One region of the Undibacterium sp. FT79W genome, then DNA from elsewhere that is predicted to be linked to it. Evidence: predicted binding sites of a transcription regulator. Region 1 holds the regulator's gene; the other holds the start of a gene.
The links. Region 1 encodes FliA, which starts transcription of late flagellar genes. Its sites were predicted from a motif close to CTAAAGTTTNNNNNNNNNNNGCCGNTA; they were not measured.
Positions count from the first base shown of each region.

Region 2: a site for FliA is predicted at 4,915-4,941, ahead of H8K38_RS03935 (flagellin). Genes of this name have one in related genera too.

Region 1 covers NZ_JACOGB010000002.1:316,639-324,266, forward strand. The annotation lists gene flgE (flagellar hook protein FlgE) at 1-301, opposite strand, end outside; gene H8K38_RS04590 (flagellar hook assembly protein FlgD) at 353-1,021, opposite strand; gene flgC (flagellar basal body rod protein FlgC) at 1,043-1,447, opposite strand; gene flgB (flagellar basal body rod protein FlgB) at 1,453-1,854, opposite strand; gene flgA (flagellar basal body P-ring formation chaperone FlgA) at 2,050-2,757, shown strand; gene flgM (flagellar biosynthesis anti-sigma factor FlgM) at 2,865-3,170, shown strand; gene H8K38_RS04615 (flagella synthesis protein FlgN) at 3,173-3,652, shown strand; gene motD (flagellar motor protein MotD) at 3,714-4,493, opposite strand; gene H8K38_RS04625 (flagellar motor protein) at 4,496-5,242, opposite strand; gene H8K38_RS04630 (RNA polymerase sigma factor FliA) at 5,224-5,955, opposite strand; gene H8K38_RS04635 (antiactivator of flagellar biosynthesis FleN protein) at 5,963-6,808, opposite strand; gene flhF (flagellar biosynthesis protein FlhF) at 6,801-7,628, opposite strand, start outside.
Region 2 covers NZ_JACOGB010000002.1:180,780-188,407, reverse strand. The annotation lists gene H8K38_RS03955 (flagellar protein FliT) at 1-245, opposite strand, end outside; gene fliS (flagellar export chaperone FliS) at 252-722, opposite strand; gene fliD (flagellar filament capping protein FliD) at 761-2,776, opposite strand; gene H8K38_RS03940 (flagellar protein FlaG) at 2,879-3,253, opposite strand; gene H8K38_RS03935 (flagellin) at 3,337-4,824, opposite strand; gene H8K38_RS03930 (glycosyltransferase family 41 protein) at 5,171-7,375, shown strand; gene rfbF (glucose-1-phosphate cytidylyltransferase) at 7,372-7,628, shown strand, end outside.

The DNA.
Region 1 (7,628 bases):
TATAGGTGACAGCACCGTTTTTAATCATGCGGAAAAAGCCGTTACCGTTAATCGCTGTATCGAGCGGGTTATTGGTCGAGCTGATATTCCCTTGGGTAAATTGCTGAGCTATCGTCGACACCCGCACACCGATACCAACTGCATTCGCAGAAGCGCCACTCAATGAGTTCGCATAAACATCGGCGAACTGCACTTGCGCCTGCTTAAAACCGACTGTATTTGCATTCGAAATATTGTTACCGATCACGTCCAGTGATTTCGATGCCGCGTTTAATCCACTAAGACCTTGCTGAAAACCCATGATTTTTCTCCCTAACTTTAAATACTGCGATTACCTGAGTAATCAGCAATCTCAGAAAATTTGCTTCACATCTGCCATTGAAATTTCACCGACACCAGAAACTGTCAGCTTCACACCTTGCGACCCCGAACTCACACTATTCACCATACCGAAACATAATTTAGTCACATCCAATGCTTTTTCGCCTGAGCTCGCGGCAACATCAAACGTATAAGTACCATCGGCGACCGCTGCCCCAGAATCATTTTTTCCATCCCAGGTCAGATCGTTCACACCCGCGGGCAAAGCACCGAGACTCAGCTTGCGCACCGTTGCGCCGGCGGCGTCTTTAATCACCACTTCGACCTTATCAGCACCCTGCGGCAAATCCACAGCGTAGATCCCCTTCGCGCTGGAGAGTGGCAAGGAGTTCCCTGCGGTCATCACACCATGACCAATCATGTTTGCCGCCTGCAAATTCTGGCTTGCCTGCATATTGCTGCTGAGTGCCGCGAACGATGCATTCAACTTCTCAATTCCGGACACCGTCGACAATTGCGCCATCTGACTTGTTACCTGGGCATTGTCCATAGGATTCAACGGATCCTGATTCTTCATTTGCGTGACCAACAGGTTCAGAAACGTGCTCTCTGAAGTTTTTGCGGCTGATGTGCTGCTGGTCGTACCATTCATGGTATTGAGCAAGCTCTGATCAACTGTATTGCTTTGTATCGTTGTCATTACATTTCCTTTTTATGAAGGTCACTGACCCAAAGTCAGCGTTTTCAGCAACATTGTTTTCGCCGCATTCATCGTTTCAACGTTGGTCTGATATGAGCGAGATGCCGAAATCATATTCACCATCTCTTCCACCACGTTGACGTTTGGCATTGCCACGTAGCCCTTATCATCTGCGAGCGGATGTCTAGGGTCATACTTCATTTTTGCTGGTGTCGCATCCTCAACCACTTCCGTTACTTTCACTCCGGTAGAAGGTGAGCCAGCAACCGGCACCGCACTAAATACAACCTGCTTAGCCTTATATGGCTTGCCATCAGAACTGGTCACGCTGTCAGCGTTGGCCAGATTACTGGACACCACATTCAGACGCTGAGCCTGAGCACTCATGGCGGAACCAGCCACATTAAAAACATTAAAAAGCGACATGATAATTACCCCTGAATTGCTGCAAGCATGTTACGAATTTGCATATTAATAATCGTCAGACTCGCCTCATATCGAAGTGAGTTTTCGGCAAACTGATTGCGCTCAACATCCATATCTACAGTATTGCCATCGATATTGCCTTGTGAAACCGTGCGATACATCGGCTCAGCCCCCGCCACGGTTGATGCGCTGCCCAAATGCTGCGCATCCGTTTTATTCAGACTTGCCGTCGCCTGCTTAGAATCGAGATGCAGTGCGTTATTCAAAACCGATGTGAAATCAATATCTCTGGCTTTGTAATTCGGCGTATCCGCATTGGCGATGTTAGAAGCAAGCAATTGCTGCCGCTGACCACGAACAGATAAAGCTGTTTCGTGAAAACGCATGAAATCATCTAATTTAGTCATCCGAAGCCCCTCGCCAGTCCAGAGCCAGCCTTCTGCCAGCCATATAACGGTTTTCCATTATTGGCATCTTATATCCCGCAAAGACAATTCAATTCATTGAGTAAAGGCGAAAAACCTCTTCTATTCAAGCCTTAGCAAACCGATCCTGACATCTACAATGGCAACACGTTAAAAGTTATCTGCATCCGCCCGGCTATGAAACAACTTTTCAGATCAATTATTTTTTTGTTAGTGCTGACGTCGGCCCTTAATCAGGCGCAGGCGCAAACCACGGCTGCTATGCAAGATCACGAAATCATCAGAAAACTGGCAACCGACTTTTTAAATCAGCAGGCAAGAACTCAACCGGGTGAGAGTACGGTTACGATGGGACAAGTCGATAAACGGCTGAATCTGGCAGCGTGCCAGTCTCCTACAGCATTTCTGCCTAACGGAAGTAAAGCCTGGGGCAAGATCACGGTCGGGGTACGTTGCACAGCACCTGTTAACTGGGTTATTTACTTGCAGGCAAACGTACAAATCACTTCTGAATATTACGTCGCATCCCGTACCCTGAGTCAGGGACAGCTCATCACAGTTGACGACATGAGTAAAATTAAAGGCGACATATCAAATTTACCTGCTGGCATTGTTACCAATCCTGAACAGGTCATCGGCAAATCCTTGCAAAGCTCCATTTCGTCCGGCACACCTTTACGCCAGGAATTACTCCGAAGCCCGGCAGTAGTGCAACAAGGGCAATCTGTCAGAGTTGTCAGCAATGGCCCGGGGTTTCAGGTTGCCACAGATGCGCAAGCACTGAATAATGCAGCGGAAGGCCAAGTAGCTAAGGCTAAAACAAGTTCCGGGCAAACTGTCAGTGGCATTGCCAAAGCGGGTGGCGTCATTGAAATAACATATTAACAAGCACCACAATTGGAATATATTTGTACGTAAAATTAAAGTTTAAAAATACCTGGCCGATAACCGGATTGTAGAAGTAGACCATTCCCACTTTCGAGGGTATCGCCGTGAAAATTGATGACACACTAAATAAAGCTGCAAGCTTACCAAGCCAGCAGCCCGTACGGACCGAAAAAGCACCAGAGAGAGCAGTTTCCACTCCGGCGCCTTCTATTAACGTACAGATTTCCCCTCTGTCTACGCAATTGCAAGCTTTACAAAGTACACAAGCAAGTAATGGCGTATTCGAGGCAAAAAAGGTTGAAGAAATCAAATTAGCCATTTCTGAGGGACGCTTTCAAGTGAACTCCGAAAAAGTTGCTGATGGACTTCTGGAAACCGTGAAAGATTTACTTAACTCCAGAAAACGCTGAACATGACCAATACAAGCGCAAATAGTGACTCTATTCTGCATTGCTTAAAAGAAGAAAAAGAAGCAATGGCGGCACTGGCTGACTTACTCAAAGAAGAGCAAGCTGCGCTTGTAGATGGTGATGTGTCTCTGTTGACTCAGACTTCTGCACAAAAAAGTGAATTAGTTCGAAAACTGTCTGAGGCAGAAAAACTGCGTAACTCTTATCTTAAACAGCAGGGTTTCGGTGACGATGCAGAAAGTACATTAAAGTTTGTACGCCAGACACCGGAGGCACAATTGCTTTGGGATGGTTTACTGGAATTATCAGCACAAGCTAAAGAAGACAATAAAACCAATGGCCTGATGATCACACGCAGACTGTCGCAAAATCAGGCTGCACTCAGCACGTTTCAACAAGGGACAACGACAGGCTCTTTATACGGACCAAATGGGCAGTCGTCGATCAGAACAACTCCCGCCAAAGGACTTATTGTCCGCTGATCGTTCGCAAGTACATAAAAAAAGCCCCGATTGTTCGGGGCTTTTTTTATTGCGATCTTTGTCAGGGAGTAATTGGCGCTTGAGTCGCAACAGGAATATCCACTACCGGCTCTGGCAATACCGATAAGATAGTGACACTCACCCGGCGATTACGCGATCTTCCTTCAGGCGTATCATTTGAATCCACCGGTAATTTTGCTCCTTGCCCAACGGCAGTCACCCTGAAATCATCAACACCATTTTCCGTTAAAAGACGCGCTACCGTACTTGCCCGAACCGCTGATAACTCCCAATTCGAGGGAAAAACCGGATTTTTGATTGGTACATTATCCGTGTGTCCTTCGACCTGAATTGCATGATTGTCTAATTTTAATACAGAAGCAATTGCGGTCAGTGCCTGTACGGAGTCTGCGTTTAACTTAGCTTCGCCAGGTGGAAACAACAAACTTGCATTGATTTCTATCGTCACACCCCTGGCAGTTTGCGTCACTCTGACTTTACCTTCCTTGACCAAGGGCTCCAGGGCAGCAAGTACATCTTTTGCTAACCCTGTCATTACCTCCCGCTCTTTACGTATGTTTTCAGTTGATTTCCGCTTCACTATTGGCAGCGGATCTAACTTCACCACCTGTGGAGTTACTCCGGCAGCAACAGGAGAGGTAGGGTCGTTACTAAATGCGCCAGTCAGGGAGCTGGACAACACGCGATACTTTCCCTCATTCAGCGAAGAGATCGCATACATAACAACAAAAAAAGCAAACAACAAGGTAATGAAATCAGCGTAAGAGACCATCCATCGTTCGTGGTTTTCTGGCTCTTCGTGATATTTTTTTCTTGCCATGTTTAAACCTGACTACTGTGGTTATCAACCCGCTCTTCCACGATACGAGGACTATCTCCAACAGCAATGCTATAAAAAATATCGGACAACATCTCGCGTCGGGTAATTTCTCTGCCAATAATTTCTTTTAACTTATTGCTGACGGGCAGAAAAAATAAATTAGCCAGCCCAACACCATAAATCGTCGCCACGAATGCCACGGCAATACCGCCACCAAGTTTCGCAGGGTCAGTCAGATTTTCCATAACGTGAATCAGCCCCAGTACCGCCCCTAAGATTCCGATGGTCGGAGAATAGCCACCAGCTGCCTCCCAGATTTTGGCGGCCTGACGTTGCTCAATTTCATACAATGAAATATCAACGTCCAGAATGTCTTTCAGTCGCGCAGGGTCGACGCCGTCAATGACTAGCCGCAATCCCTTACTGATAAAGGCGTCATCAGAAGCATCCATGTAACGCTCAAGACTCAAAAATCCCTCGCGCCGGGCAACCGCACTCCAGATCAATGCATCCTGAATATTTTTACGGCTATTGTCTTGCGGCTCAGAAATGACCCATTTCAACATACGCAAACCGCGTCGGAAAGTACTCATACGACTCTGCAGAAGTACCGCCCCCAGCGTACCAATCGCAACAATCACAAATGCCGCTGGTTGCACTAATGAAGAAAGACGCCCGTCCTCCATTAACTGACCGGAACTGATGCCGACAACGACCAGAATAAATCCTACTAAGCTAGCCCAGTCCACGCTTTCTCCCTTAAATGCGCACGCATACGTGCAACCGCCTGGCTATGCAACTGAGAAACGCGGGACTCTGAAACGCCCATGACCGCGCCGATTTCTTTCAGATTTAACTCCTGTTCGTAATACAGGCCCATTAACAATTTTTCGCGTTCGGGCAAACTGTCGATCGCACCGATTACGGCATCACGAAAATCGTCATTCAACAGATCCTGCAAAGGATCACCGGAACTATCGGAAGAATAATGATCGAGGAAGTGCTCTTTTGTTTCTGCGTCATGGAAATCTTCGTAATACACCAACTGATGTCCGCCGCTATCTCCCAAAAGTCCCTGATACTCTCCAAGGGATAACTTAAGCGACTTGGCCACTTCTGTTTCTGTCGGCGGCCGCCCCAGTTTTTGTTGCATCTGGTTCATCGCATTTTCGATTTTCCGCATATTTTGCCGAACCCCACGCGGCAACCAGTCGGTGTTGCGTAGCTCATCGAGCATCGCGCCACGAATCCGCTGAACCGCATAGGTTTCGAATTGCGCACCATGCGTGTCTTCGTAACGACTGATCGCATCAAGCAGACCAATCATTCCAGCTTGCACCAGATCATCCACCTCAACACTGGGAGGCAAGCGCGCCTTTAATTGGTAAGCCAGTCGCTTAACCAAAGGCGCATGCTCCCTGAGGAGAAAATTTTTATCTGATTTTCCGCTGGCCGTGTACATATTCAAATTAGATTCCGAGAGCGATGCCCTGTTGTCCGGATACACTGTCCAGACACAATGCAGATCGCGCACTGACAGCAAGCCGCTCTGCCAGTTGAAAAAAAGCCATGGAAGAGCGCGCTTTTGGAAAAGCGTCGATCACTGACCGCCCCTGATGAGCAGCTCTTCTGACGAATTCATCATCCGGCACATAACCAATGAAATTTAAGGGTACCGCAAGATATCGTTGAGACGCCTGAGCCATATTCGTATAAATCAACATTGCTTCTTTCTCAGATACACCGGACACCAAAATACTAAAAGAGCGTCGCCCCAGACGAGCACTCATACGCTTAATCAGTCCATACGCAGATTTGATTGCTGACGGATCTGAAGAAACCTGAATCACCACTTCACTGTCATCCAGAGATGCCAGTGGAAACGCATCGCACGCATCAATATCACAATCAACCACGACCATATCGGCACGATGTACTGCCAGATCAAATACTCTCGACAATCGTCTCGAATTCTCGGCGGACAAGCTGGATGACACAGTCCTCTGACGCGATAACATCGATACTGACAAGCCAGATGCAACCATTTTTACTGCCTCGTGCATTGTACGCTGTTGTTGCGCTACATCCAACAAGGTGCGCTCTATGCTCGCATTGAACCACGCGCCTACACTATCGGAAGACGAACGTGCATCAACCATCAAAATTTGCTGTCCCTGCCGCGCTACTGACACACCCAGATTCACCAGCATTTCGCTTTTTTCATTGTCTTTCAACGCTGATAAAAAAGTAAATACACGCGGCTTTGGTCCAGCCAGCATGCGACGCAGTCCCTCTGCCTGATCAACATTAGCCAAGAGACACCTCCCGCGCAGCCGCTTGTCCGCCAGTTGCAGCAGATCCGACACCAGCCATCAGCAAAGGCAGCTCTTCATCCAGGTAACGGAACGGCGCCGTTTCACGTTTCAACTTAAAGGCGCGATCAATCAGGTACTGCTTGTTTGCCACATGCAAGTCTTCCGGTACCCGTTGCCCATTCGCAATGTAATACAGACTTAACTTTTGGCGGATCACAATATCCAGCGCACCGCCTATCGTCGCCGCCTCATCGAGTTTAGTCAGAATACATCCTGCGAGACCTGTCCCCTGATAAGCACGCACGACTTCACTCAGTGTTTCACCAGTCGATGTTGCGTTCAGACACAGCAGGCGTTTCACATCAGTGCCAGAACCAGACAACATCGCGACCTGATCCGTCACCATTTTGTCGCGCTGGCTGACCCCGACAGTATCAATTAAAACAGTATGTTTATTCTTGAGCTCGGACAAAGCAATCCGTAAATCACTCTCATCTTTGACTGCGTGAACCATCACACCAAGAATTTTCCCATAGATTCGTAACTGTTCATAGCCGCCGATACGATAACCATCGGTTGTGATCAACGCCAGCTTCGACGGACCGTGACGCATCACACAGCGCGCTGCCAGTTTTGCAGTGGTCGTCGTTTTTCCAACGCCTGTCGGCCCGACCAGAGCGTACACACCGCCCTTTTCTAAAATTTCATTTTCATTATCGATGGTCGTCAGATTGCGTGCCAGAATAGACTTTATCCATTCAATACCTTGTTCACCTGTTTCATTTTCCGGCAATTTTGCTACCATGAATCGCGACAAGCT
Region 2 (7,628 bases), 140 kb from region 1:
TCTGTAATGTCGCGAATTTCTTTATCGTCGGCCAGTATTTTTTTTATGACACGAATTTTTCGCTCTTTGAGTTCCGGAGGTAAGAATGCCGGACTCTCATTATCACGAATTTTTTGAACCTTTGAGCTGCAATCGTTTTCCAGCTCCGTCAATTGTTCCCAGTCGCGGTTGCGGGCGGCATTCAACATTTGATCAGTGAGTACGGCAATATTCTCGTACAGCTTAATAATTTCTATGCTTTCCATTATGAATCAGGCCTCAAAAACGTGAACTTGTCGTGGTTGTAAAGGATCGTGTTCGCTGATCGCCGGCTGCGTTGGTGCTTGCGCTGCGGGTTCTATGGTTTCCCATGTTTGTTTCAGATCACGTAATAAAGTTTGCACTTCCAGTAATTTTTCTTCATCTTTATTCAAATTTCCCAGCAATAGCTGTCTGCTCATATATTCATACAGCGCATCCAGATTGAGTGCAATTTCACCGCCCACTCGCTTATCCAGGCTGGCACGCAAGCCGTTATCAATAATGGAAATAGCGTGGGAAATTGATTTTCCTTTTGCTGCAATCTCTCCCTTTTGCATTTGCTGTAAAGCATTTCCAATCGCTGTGATCGCACCATCGAATAACATGACGATCAGTTTGTGGGGGCTGGCAGCTATGACGCCGGTTTCCACACCAATTTTTGTATATGCACTTGCACCATAGGATTTTGATGAGCCAAACATAGCTAGTCCTTTGAGTTTTCTAAATTATCAGTTGCTTGTTACTTATTCGTTGAACCGTTCAGAATGCCAATCTGAGCAGTTAAAAAGCTTTGTGTTGCATTTAATTTCGAAATGACGGAATCAAGAGCAGAATATTGCGCCTGAAGGCGGTTCTGGGTTTTAAGCAAGCGCGCATTCAGCTCGTCGGTTTGTTTCTGTAGTGACGCTAATGTCGTGTTAATACCTTTTGTTGCACTACTGATCGTGCCTGTCGTTCCAAGGAAACTGGTGACAAGATTATTCAGTTTGTATGCGTAACCCTGAGAAAAACTGACTTTGCCGCGGTCACCCGTTGCACCGCCGTTCACTAAGATTTGCAAGCCTTCAGAAGGTGAGCCGGATGCGCCAGTCAATATTTGACCTAAACCTGTCGCTGAGACGCCGTTTAATGTACCGGCGACATTTTTTCCCGTTGTTCCTGTGCTGACTGTTCCAGTCAATGCACTGACACTCGTGCCAGCGTTACTGGTCAGGCTGACATTGGACGCACTACCAAAACTTCCTGAAGTAATATTCAAGAAACCATTGCTGTCAATTGAGGTGGTAACCGTGACACCTGCATTGGAGAAACTGGCAGTACCATTGACAGACGACTGTATCATCGAAGCGAGTTGTGACGCGGTGTAGTTTCCTGCCGCTAAACTCACTGTGCCGGAGAGTCCGTCAATTTTGACATCAATTTTTGTGCCCGCAGCAATCGTAGTTGATGCCGAATTCAAGTTGACATCACCGGTTAACACACCTTGCGTGGCAATCTGCGTTACTTTGATTGCATAGTCGCCAGGCTGTGTTGCGGCCGTGGAGCCGGACAAACTGGTCAGACTATCTGTTGTTTTGCCCATTGCCGAAAACAATCCGCCGACATCATTAAAATTATTTGTCAATGCGGTCTGCAGTTTGCTGGAGTCAACTGCTAGTGATCCGTCTTTCTGAAAGCTGATGCCGATCTGCGCCAGACTGGTGAAGCCTCCACCCAGACCATTTACTGCGGTTGACAAAGTGTTTCGTACCTGATTTTGAATTGCCTGGACAGTTGGGTCGCCAAGTAACGCCCCCGCAGCTTTTGTCGTTGGATTATATGAAGTCAGTTGTGCAATCGTGCTGTTCAGACTGTTGTACGCAGAGACAAAAGAGTTAATGCTATTTTGCACTGCCGATGTATTGGTATTGACTGCAATCGATGTGGTGCCAATTTTCTGAGCGCTGATTGTCACACCCTGAATGGCCGTTCCGACCTTATTGCTCGCGCTGGATACGGCAATGCCGTTGACGGTCAGGTTGGCATTCTGACCAGTAGTCACTTCTTTGAAATTCTGGGAGCCTGCGGGATCATAAGAAAGCAGATTTTGCAGATTCGCATCTCCGGCAACACTGATTTTCAAACTTGATGTTGCACCTGTTGAGGTCGAATTCAGCACTAAATGATAAGGAGTCGCACTGCCGTCACCGACGATGGATGCATTCACGCCGATTTTTGCGTTATTGATGGCATCCCGGATGCCTTGCAGTGAATTATTTGTGCTATCAATCGTTACTGTGCCTGTTGCCTGACTTGCATCTTGTGTGAACGTTGCTCCACTATATATTCCGCCAGTCTGAGTGCCACCTGAAATACTGCCGAACTGAAAGCTTAACGTTGTGCTGGCACCACTGCCGATGGAGGCTGTAGTATTGATTTGTCCTGCGCTGGATATAGTCTGAGACTGTGCAAGTTGCGTCACATTAACGTTGTAATTGCCAACACTGGCGGTGCTGCTTGCTGTAACTGAGGCAACTGCTGTATCACTTGCTGTTGCTGCGAGCGTCTTAAAGGTGGACGCACTGCTCAGTGCAATCAGGGAAGACTGGAAGGAGCTGACAGAACCACTTAAAGCGCCTAATGCAGTGACATCCGCCTGATAACTTGTTTGTTTTTTCTGAATAGATGCTAGCGGCAGACTCTCAATGGCCATGAGCTTGCTGACAATGGTGTCAACGGGAAGTCCAGAACCTACACCGGTGGATTGTATGGCCACAATAATTCTCCTTTTGAGGTCCTTACTATATCAAATCTGATTCTTGTTCAATTGAGATGAAAGAAGGGGTTTTACCTGCTATTTTAAAAAGATCGTTACCGATTAAGCTTCGTTCTTAATGAGTAATCCTTTTAATTTATCTAAGGATTTAGATATTTCAAGTGCCTCTTCCGTTGGAATCTGGCGTAACACCTGATTTGTTTGCTGATCAATAATTTTGACAACAACACGCTTACTGTCAGTATCGACGCTGAAGCGTAAATCCTGTGAGCGAGCCTGCAGCGCATCGTTAATATGAGCGATTGCTTTATTAACTTCGGTGCTGTCAAATTTCTTATTCTCAGAATTGTCGACTGCAGTTGCCGTGGGTGCGCTAATGTTATTAGCAGGAGGGGCTGACCGTACGTTGGTGACGGCAGTTTTGTCACTGATCAATTGCCCCGATTGAGGCGGGTTGCCAATCGATGGGATGTCCATGATCATTTCCTTCAAAGTTAGATTCCCCTGATCATAACTGATCAGGGGAATTATCTACATCAATAGAAAACTGAAGCTATTGATTAACGCAGCAGTGCGAGAACACCGTTAGGTAATGAGTTAGCTTGAGCCAAAATTGCAGTACCAGCTTGTTGCAACACTTGAGAACGAGTCATATTTGCTGTTTCCGAAGCAAAATCGGAGTCTTGAATACGGCTACGTGCTGATGCCAAGTTTTCTTGTGATGTTTGCAAGCTGTTGACAGCAGAAGTGAAGCGGTTTTGTATCGCACCCAAAGAAGCGCGTGAACTATTGACCGATGCAATCGCCGAATCGATGGTTGCCAGAGCTGACTGCGCCCCTGCCGCCGTACTCAGATTCAGAGAGGATACACCTGCACCGACTGTGACTGCTGCTGAAGTGAAGCCACCTGTCAAGTTTGCTGCTGTCAAACCTGTACCTGTACCATTTGCCAGAGTAATACCAGCAGAGCTTGTGGAAGACAGGGAAAGTGTCGATGTAGCAATGTCTGTCGCACCAGTTGCAGATACGGTGATACCTGTATTGGCTGCAGCTGCAGCTGCATTAGTACTTGCTGTAACTGTGATATTACGTCCATCTGCAGCTGCCAGGGCAACAGCACCAGTTGTTGTATCAAATGTAGCTGATACGCCAGTTTGTGAGCTGATCGCATTAACAGCAGCAGCAACTTGTGCGCCACGTTGAGCGCCGGAAGTCGAGGCGCTCAATGCACCCAGATTGACACCGTTAATTGTGATGTCGCCAGAAGCGATTGCTGTTGCGCTTGTTGATGCTGTACCGGCAACTGTTGTAGAACCAACTGTTGCTGTCACACCAGTTTGACCACTGATTGCGTTAATTGCTGCAGCTTTAGCAATACCACTACCAGTTGCATTAGAGAAGGATACGCCATCACTAGCAGATGCGCCGACTTGGTAACCGTTGATCGACAAGTCACCGGATGCCAGAGCTGTCGTTGTTACAGCACCCGCACCTGCTACAGTTGTTTTGTAGCTGGATGTGGAGCCAACACCGAGAGACGATGATTTTGCACTGGCAATTGCTGAAATGCTGATCTGATCGTTTGAGCTGCCGTTTGCACCAACCTGGAATGTTTGGTTTGCAAAGCTACCGTCAAGCAGATTCACACCGTTAAAGTTAGAAGAGCTTGCAACACGGTTGATTTCAGAGATCAACTGGCTGGCTTCGTTATTCAGGGATGCGCGGTCTGATGCACTGTTAGAGCCGTTGGCTGCCTGAACTGCCAGATCACGAATACGTTGTAAGTTGGAACCGATTTGTTGCAGATCGCCCTCAGCTGTCTGAGCCAGAGAGATACCGTCATTCGCATTACGTGCAGCTTGGTTTTGACCATTCAGCTGCGAAGTCATACGTTGAGAAATTGCGAGACCAGCGGAGTCATCTTTTGCGCTGTTAATACGCAGACCGGATGACAGACGTTGCATGGATGTTTGCAAAGAGCCTTGAGATGTAGTCAGGCTGCGTTGTGCATTCATGGATGCAATATTGGTATTGATATATGAAGCCATTTTGATACTCCTTACCTAAGTTATTAAATTCGGCGTTAAAACCTCAAACTTCGGTCTGTCTGTTGACTGTTGCACCGCCGTTGTAAAGGGTTACGGACGGGAATCAAAAACTTTTAGCTAGTTTCCGCAAATAAATACTATTTTTTTTGCTTAAGTTTTTCGCGATATTCCGCTCAACGACAGCTTTTAAAATTTCTTGAGGGCTTAATTTAAATATCTTTCACCCCTTTATTCGGGCTTAAGCATTTATTTTTTCCCTTTAAAATGAATTTCGATGATCATAATGTCCTCGGGAATTATTTTTTGGTCATGTTTTTGGTCTTTGCCACCTTAAAGAGAATAGATAATGAGTAAAGTCGGCTTGCACCCCGGAAATGCATTTAAAGAAGCAAAGGCTTTGTATAAGGCTAATCAGGCAGAAAAAGCGAAAGCACTCTGTCTCCGGATTGTTCAGCAATATCCTTTGCATCAGGACGCCAATTACTTTCTCGCCAAATTAGCTTTTGAAGGCGGCTTGAATGAGGAATCGCTACTTTTTTTACAAAAAGCGTTTTCAGGTGCGCAGCAATTCAACGCAGATAAGCATGCTTATTATCAGGTTCTTAATCGTTATATACAGAGCCGTTCATTTGAACAGCTTGAAATTGCCAGTCTGTGGCTGACCGGATTTAATCCTAAAGATGGTATTGCCTGGGATTACCTTGGCATCAGCCGCCTGGAACAGGGGAAATATCCCGAAGCCTACGAAGCGCTTCAACACGCCGTGGCGCTATTGCCGAACAATCCTCATGTGCTGGCGAATATTGGTAACGCGCTGATATCTTTGGAGCGTTGTGCCGAGGCAGCTACTTATTTGCGGAAAGCGGTCTCAATTGATCCGGCGATGGTGGTGGCGCAGAATAATCTTGGCAATGCCTTGCGCATGATAGGACAGACGCAGGCTGCCGTAGATACTTTGCAGATTGCGGTACGTCTTAATCCCGGTCTTGCTTATGTTTACAATAATTTAGGCCTGGCATATCGTGAGAATAATCAATACAGCGAGGGCATCAAGTGTTTTTATACTGCACTGGAATTGCAGCCCGATCTGATTCAGGTGTATCCGAACCTGATCGATGCCCTGAGACAGAATGGCGAGGTGCAGCGTGCGATTGAATGCGGTAATGAAGCGATGGATCGTTGCGCGAATATCCCGGAATTCTGGGGTGGCTACGGCGATGCCCTGCGCGAGGCTAATCATCTCGATCCTGCGATTGAGGCCTACATGCGGGCGCTGTCATTTAAAAAAGACTCGCAGTCTTCGTTTAATCGCAAAATATTCAGCAATTTACTGTTCTGCTTAAATTACCACCCAGATTTACCCGCAGAAGCCATTTTCGGCGCATATCAGGATTTCGATCAGCGTTTTGGTTTGCCAAATAAAGTCTTCTGGCGTCCTTTTGATAACGTACGCGATCCAAATAAGCGTTTGAAGGTCGGTTATGTCGCGCAGGCGTTTTATAACCAGGTCTGTAAATATTTCCTGTTGCCTTTGCTGGAAAAACACGATAAAAGTCAGGTCGAAGTTTATGCGTATGCGAATCCGCCGTTTGAAGATGAGACAACGGAATATTATAAAAAGTCGGTTGATCACTGGATCTACACCCGCGAAATGACGGATGCAGAACTGGCAGAACGTATCCGTGCAGACGGCATCGACGTGTTGATCGACGTTGCGGGGCACACAAACAGCAATCGCCTCGGCGTCTTTGCGCGCAAACCTGCGCCGGTTTCGCTGCATTGGCTGGAATACGGCTACACCACGGGTTTGACTGCGATTGATTATTACCTGACGGACAAAGCTACCGTTACCGATAACTGCGCCCACCTGTTTTCTGAAAAAGTCTGGTGTCTGGATGGCCCAGCGTATACCTATCGTCCGGATGTACGTAAAGCGGAGCTGGTGCCACCGCCTGTGCTGGAAACGGGCGTGATTACTTTTGGCAGCCTGTCGCGCTCAGTCCGTATCAATCATAAGGTTGTGAAGGTCTGGTCAGCGATACTGGACGCGATGCCGAATTCTCGTCTGATTATTAATAGTGGCGACTTTAAAGACGTCAAAGTGCAGGATGAAATGGCATCGCGTTTCATGCAATACGGCATCGACAGGTCCCGGCTGGAGATCGGTTTTACCAGCCCATCATGGGAAGTCTTGAAGCAAATTGATATCGGCCTCGACTGTTTTCCGCATAATTCCGGTACGACGCTGCTGGAGAGTATTTATATGGGTATTCCTTTCATTACGCTGGCTGATCGTCCATCCGTCGGACGTATTGGTGCCAGCGTGTTAAGGGGGGTGGGCCGCGACGAATGGGTGGCACAAACTGAAATGGAATATGCGCAGAAAGCCCTGATCCTCGCACACGATGTTGATGGTCTTGTGCATTTACGGCAGACGCTGCGCGCCGAGATGGAAGCCTCACCATTGATGGATGAGCCAGGTTTTGCCCGTGATGTTGAAAAAGCCTATCGCGGCATGTGGGAGATTTACTGCAAGGAGAATGCGCAATGAAAGCAGTGATTCTGGCCGGTGGTCTGGGAACACGAATCTCAGAAGAAACCCATCTCAAGCCCAAGCCGATGATAGAAATCGGCGGCCATCCGATTTTGTGGCACATCATGAAGAGCTACTCATCGCATGGGGTGAATGAATTTGTGATCTGCTGTGGTTATAAAGGCTATCTGATCAAAGAGTATTTTGCGAACTACTTTTTGCACATGTCGGACGTCACCTTCGATATGCAACACAATCGCATGGAAGTGCA